One region of the Thauera sinica genome, then DNA from elsewhere that is predicted to be linked to it. Evidence: riboswitches for the same ligand, from Rfam matches in the RefSeq annotation. Region 1 holds a riboswitch; the other holds the start of a gene.

What was found. A riboswitch is a leader RNA that binds a small molecule or an ion and turns the genes downstream of it on or off. The one in region 1 is predicted to bind cobalamin.
Region 2: another riboswitch for cobalamin. It lies ahead of CCZ27_RS07575 (TonB-dependent receptor); the one in region 1 lies ahead of CCZ27_RS22075 (TonB-dependent receptor).

What each region holds. Positions count from the first base shown of each region.
Region 1 covers NZ_CP023439.1:5,051,998-5,055,201, reverse strand. The annotation lists gene CCZ27_RS22080 (TonB-dependent receptor domain-containing protein) at 1-22, opposite strand, end outside; gene CCZ27_RS22075 (TonB-dependent receptor) at 42-2,000, opposite strand; cobalamin riboswitch at 2,124-2,370, opposite strand; gene cobU (bifunctional adenosylcobinamide kinase/adenosylcobinamide-phosphate guanylyltransferase) at 2,450-2,998, shown strand; gene gorA (glutathione-disulfide reductase) at 3,078-3,204, opposite strand, start outside.
Region 2 covers NZ_CP023439.1:1,729,354-1,732,557, reverse strand. The annotation lists gene CCZ27_RS07580 (2'-5' RNA ligase family protein) at 1-286, shown strand, start outside; cobalamin riboswitch at 297-503, shown strand; cobalamin riboswitch at 801-1,047, shown strand; gene CCZ27_RS07575 (TonB-dependent receptor) at 1,200-3,204, shown strand, end outside.

The DNA of each region.
Region 1 (3,204 bases):
CCGCGGAGGAAAACCTGTCCATGGGGTGTCTCCGGCAGCGCTCAGAACGAGACCCGCGCACCGAGCTTCCAGGTGCGGACGAAATCGACCGGATAGACCACCACCGGCGGCCGGAAAGCGCTCTCGACCCAGACGCCGTTCTCGTGCGCGAACAGGTTGCTCACCGCGCCGTAGAGTTCCACGTCCTTCGTCACCCGGTGGCGGTAGGCGAGGTCGGTGGACTGGTATTCCCGCTGCCTCGGCGCCCCGTTGGCGAAGTCGCCGTCGGCCCACGCCTTGCTGCGCCAGGTGTGCGACAGGTTCAGCGTGCCGGCCTCGCTCACCTTGACGGCGAAGCCCAGCACCAGGTTGTGCTTCGGCGCGGCGGGCAATTCCTTGCCGTCGAAGGCGCCGCTGCCGTCGCGATCGATGATCGCCCGCGTCCACGCGTAGTTCAGCGAGCCCGTCAGCGCGGGGGAGATCTGCCAGGTGTCCTGCAGTTCGATGCCGTACTTGTGCGAACGGTCGAAGTTCGTGTTCGCGAAGCTGACCGGGTCGAAGTAGATCTCGTCCTTGAGCCTGGCATGGAACACCGCGAGCTTCAGGCGGTTGGCGGGCAGCACGTGGTTGAGGCCGAGCGTGACCGTGCGGGCGTGCATGGGCTCGATGAAGGCGTTGAAGGCGGTGCCGACGCAGGTGAAGTCGGCGTCGAAGGCGTTGCAGACGAAGAAGCGGTCGATGTCGGGCGCCTGGAAGGCGTCGTTGTAGTTGCCGAACACCGTCAGCGCCGGATCGATGCGGTAGTTGAAGCCGACGTCCCACGAGTTGAAGCGCTCGTCGTCCTTCAGGCGCGCGCCGGCATCCGGGCGGTGTCCGTATTCGACCCGCTCGCGCCGCGCGCCGGCCGACAGCGTGAGGCGGTCGAAGGCGTACTGGCCCTGCACGAACCAGCCGAGGTTGCGCTTGGAAGTCTTCTCGCTCGCGCCCTTGCGCTCGCCGTCGAAGGATTGCACGCCCGCGGTGACGGACAGGCGGTCGCCGAGGTACTGCAGCGCCAGTTCGTCCGAATCGTAGGTGTAGTCCAGGGTGCTCGAGAATGCGCCGAGAAACTCGGACGTCTTGTCCTCGGTCTGGTGGCGCGCGGACAGCCGCCACGCATCGGTCAGCCGGTACTCGGCGCCGACGCTCCAGTAGGCGCTGTCGAAGCGCTGGTGAGTGTAGAGGCTGCCGTCGTTCTGCGCCGGATCGTCCTCGAACCGCGCCAGGTCCAGCGGGCCGGGGTAGCGCGTGTCGATGCGGGTCCGGCCCGCGTCGGCGGTGAGCTTCAGGCCATCCACCGGATTGCCGCCGGCGGCCACGTGCCAGGTGTCGGCCTTCGAGGCGTCCCGATGGCCGGACGGGTCCTTGTCGGAGTAGCCGTCGGTTTCGCCGTGATCGGCCGTCGCCGACAGCGAGAAGCGCTCGCGCACGAGGCCGGCCGCGACCGTGCCGCCGAGCGCGCCGTGGCTGCCGCCATACGCCTCGATGCGGGCGCCGTCGTGCGGCCGGGTGTAGATCTGGATCGAGCCGGCGGTGGCGCCGTCGCCGTACAGCACCGAGCCGCTGCCCTTGGTGATCTCGATGCGGTCCACGTCGGCCAGCGCGATGCCGCCCAGGAGTTGCGGCACCGAATCGATGTTGTTCAGCCGGCGGCCGTCGACGGTGATCATCACGTTCTGGAAACCGCTGGTGAGGCCGTAGCCGCGCATGTTGAGGCTGGGCGTGAAGCGGTTGCCGAAGCTGGGCACGACCTGGACCGAGGTCTGGCGCGACAGGTAGTCGACCAGCGTGGTCGCGCCGGAACGCTCGATGTCCTTGCGCGTATGCACTTCGGAGGCGTAGGTGGCATCGACGTCGGTCACGTCGATGCGGGTGGCGGACACGATGACCGGTTCGAACTGGTGTTCGCCGGCGGCGATCGCCAAGGCCGACGGCAAGGCTGCACAGGCCGCGACTGCCGCGGCCGAAAGGCGGATGCTCATGGATGGGGACTCCCCGCGCCGCGGCCCGCGTCCCCGCAGTCCCCGGCAAACCGCACATGGACGCGCCGCGAACGGGGCAGGCATGAGCGCAGGGAACGACCCGCCGCCGCCACCCCGCGGCACCTCCTCCAACGCGCACGGGCCGGTATCCGGGCTCGCGAGCCGAGGCGGCCGGGTTTCTCCGCGAAACCCGCCACACGCGGCGCATCGCCTTCCCGGGCAGAAGCCCAGTGGCAGAGTGATGCGCCTTGAACTCGCTTACCGTTGCGGGGGCAGCACAGGCATTGCGGGGCGAACCTTCGGGTCCGTCGCGCCGCGCACCTGTTTCCCGTTTACCCCTAGGGCGCGGACCGCCGTCGGGCACCTCGAACGCAGCGCCCCTTCCGGGGCAGCGGCGCGGATGATACCTTTTCCGCCCCCGGTTTGCAGCGCAGGAACGCCACGCCCCAATGACGCTCGAACTCATCCTCGGCGGCGCGCGCTCGGGAAAGAGCCGGCACGCCGAACGGCGCGCCGCGGATTCGGGGCTGGCCGTCACGGTCATCGCCACCGCCGAGGCGCTCGACGCCGAGATGGCGGAGCGCATCCGCCGCCACCGCGCCGACCGCCCGTCGGCCTGGCGCACCGTGGAAGCCCCGCGCGCGCTCGCCGACGCCCTGCGGCGCGAGGCCGCGCCCGGCCGCTGCCTGCTCGTCGATTGCCTGACGCTGTGGCTCGCCAACCTCCTCGCCGGCGCCGAAGACCTGCCGCCCGGCGCCGATGCCGACGCGTTGCCCCGACTGCGCGCCGAGCGCGACGCCCTGCTCGCCGCGCTGCCCGCGCTGCCCGGCACCATCCTGCTGGTCGCCAACGAAGTCGGCCTCGGCCTGGTGCCGGAAACGCCGCTCGGCCGCCTGTTCCGCGACGAGGCCGGCCGGCTCAACCAGCAACTGGCCGCGCTCGCCGGCACGGTGACCTTCGTCGCCGCCGGGCTGCCGCTGAAGCTGAAGGGCGGCTGAGCGGGGAGCGCCGCTCAGGCCGTCGGATCGGGGATTCGCCCCGGGCAGGCGGCCGGAATTCCCCGTCGCGGCGGGCAGCTTATCGCGCGGGCTCGCGCATCGTGACGAACTCTTCCGCCGCCGTCGGATGGACGCCGATCGTGGCGTCGAAGACCTGCTTCGTCGCGCCTGCCTTCAGCGCGATGGCGATGCCCTGGATGATCTCG
Region 2 (3,204 bases), 1.8 Mb from region 1:
CGGCGATCACAACCATCCGGACGGGGAATACGTGCCGCACGTGACGGTGGGGCTCTACGCCGACGCCTGGCCGATGGCCGGCGTGCGGCCGCGGCTCGACGCCTTCGCCGCCGGGGCGCCGCTGCGCCTGCGCATCGGGCACATCGGCCTGCTGGGCTACGCCGCGGCCGACATCGGCGGACCGCTGGCACGCATCGCCGACTACGATTTCGCCGACGGCGTGCTGCACTGGCATGCGCCGCCGCCGTTCGCCCACGCCGCCGCCGCAGCGTTTGACACACTTTGACACGAACGCTAACCTGCACCGCTGTCATGGTTGCCTGCCGACGTCGGCAGGCATGAAAAGGGAAGCCGGTGCCGCGCCCATGCGCGAAATCCGGCGCTGCCCCCGCAACTGTAATCGGCGAGCCTTGCGCCCTCCACGCCACTGGAAATCATCCGGGAAGGCTGGCGCCAGGCGAAGACCCGTGAGCCAGGAGACCTGCCATGCACATCGTCTCGACTGCACGGGCGGGGAGCCCCTGATCTGACGCCATGATGCCTGCCGCCACTTCGCCCACCGTTCCGTTCGCTCCGGCAAACGCCCGCCCGACCGCGGGTGCGACGTCCTGCGCGCGGACGGCGGCCGGGCGTCGGGAACGGACGGCGCCTGGCCGTGCCCACTCTCCCTTGCAGTCCCTGCCGACCATCCTGGAGGAACACCCGATGCGAGAAAGCGCGGGCACGGCCTGAGCCGCCCGCAACGGATGGCGGCGTCCCCGGTCCGCCGCCATCCGCCAGCCCGCGGCAACGCGGGATCGACCGGGAATCATCCGGCAGGTGCCCCCGTTCCCAACCGGGACGGAGGTGAAACGGGAACAGGATGCGCGCGCCGCCACGCCGCGGCGCGCAATGTCCTGGCTGCCCCCGCAACGGTAGGCAAGTGCGGACGGACCACATCCGCCACTGTATCGACCGCGTGGCGCCGGCACGGCGCTGCGCACGGTATGGGAAGGCGGTCCGTCAAGACTTGCGAGCCCGGAGACCGGCCTGCCGGCCGTTGGCGCGCTCCGTCCACCGCAAGGATGTGGACGGCGGCGCGCTTCTTACTGACCGGCCGCGGGGATGCGGACGGCGCCAGGCGCAGCGGACGACGGCACGGGCCGCCGCATCGCAAGGCTCCGGACGCCCGGCCGGTCTCACCTGACTGGAGCCGTTCCGTGAAGCCTCGCCCCCGTTCCACCCGCCTCCCCCTCGCCGCCGCACTGCTCGCGGCCTTTCCCCTGCACGCCGCCGCGCAGTCCGCCGGCGACGCGACAGTGCTGTCGACCGTCGTCGTCACCGCCCAGCGCGCCGAGGCGCCGCTGGAGGAAACGCCGCAGCGCGTGCTGGTGATCGACCGCGAGGACATCGAGCGCACGCCATCGCGCGAACTGACCGACGTGCTGAAGAAGAACGCCGGCCTCGACGTGATCCAGTACCCGGGCAACCTGTCGGGCATCGGCATCCGCGGCTTCACGCCGGAGTTCTCCGGCATCAACAAGCGCTCGCTGCTGCTGATCGACGGCCGCCCGGCGATGAGCACCAACCTCAGCATCGTCGACATGAACCGGGTCGAGCACATCGAAGTGCTCAAGGGCCCGGCCTCGGCGCTGTACGGCTCGTCGGCGATGGGCGGCGTGGTCAACGTCATCACCCGCGAAAGCCGCGGCCCGCTCACCGGCTCCGCCGAAGTCGCCGCCGGCAGCTTCGACCTGCGCGAACTCAAGGGCCACCTCGGCGGCAAGCTGGGCGAAGCCTTCGACTTCGACTACAGCGGCTCGTGGTTCGACCAGGACGACTACAAGACCGGCAAGGGCCACGAACTGCCCACCAGCGCCTACGAGCAGCAGTTCCACGCCCTGCGCCTGGGGCTGGACCTGAACGCCGACTGGCGCGTCAATGCCAGCTTCAACACCTACCGCGGCCGCGACATCGGCACGCCCGACGACGTCGCTTACGCCGATCCGGCGCGCACCACGAAGGACATGGACCACGACGGCCTCGACCTGCGCCTGTCCGGCCGCATCGGCGCGCACCGCCTGTCGGCCACCGTGTTCTCCGGCCGCGAATACAGCGAATACGTCGCCCACGGCTCGCCCTGGTACAACCCGGCCCTGCTGCCGCGCAGCAGCTTCGCCGAAGAGACCGAATGGCAGGGCTGGCAATTGCAGCACCAGTGGGAATGGGCGCAGGACGCCCGGCTGGTGTGGGGGATCGACCACGAACGCGCCAAGGTCACCGGCAAGAGCTGGGACCTCTACGTCACCGGCGCGCGCAACGCCCCGTACTCGGCCGACAACGAACGCGAAGCAACGGGCATATACGTCGAGAACACCTGGACCTTCAACGGCGGCGACACCACCGTCAACGCCGGCATCCGCCGCGACGACATCCGCGTGAAGACGCTGGGCACGCCGCTGAAGACCAACTTCACGCCGACCACGTCGGACTTCGACACCGTCAACCCGAGCATCGGCTTCAAGCACCTGCTCGGCGCCGGCTTCCGCGTGCACGGCACCGCCGGACGCGCCTTCGTGCCGCCGACCGCGGCGGAGTTCACCGGCGAGGCCACCAGCATCAACTGGCAGGGCAAGACCGAGATCACGCGCGGCAACGCGAACCTGAAGCCAGAATCGAGCGTGACCGTCGACCTCGGCCTGGAATGGTCGGGCAACGGGCTGTACCTCGATGCGACGGTGTTCGACACCCGCGTCAAGGACAAGATCACGCGCGACGGCGGCACCGCGATCGACGCCGATACCACGCTGTTCACCTACATCAACGCCAACCGCGCGCGCATGCGCGGCCTCGAACTGGAAGGCCGCTGGCAGATCCGCCCCGGCCTCGGCCTGACGGCGGGGCTCACCCACATGTTCGCCGCACGCCAGGAAATCGGCTCGGACTGGGTGGACCTGAACAAGGTCGCGCGCCAGAACGCGCACCTGGCGCTGGATGTCGACCACGGCGCCTGGAGCGCGCGCGTGGGTGGGCGCTACGTCGGCCGCAGCAAGGACCTGGACTGGGTCAACAGCTCCGGCACCCAGGTCGGCTACGCGGGCTACACGGTGTGGGACGTGGCCGCGCGCTATCGCTTCGACGCCCGCCAGAGCGTGGCGCTGTCGATCGACAACGTGTTCGACCGCTACTACGCCGAGAAATACGGCTTTCCGCAGCCCGGCCGCG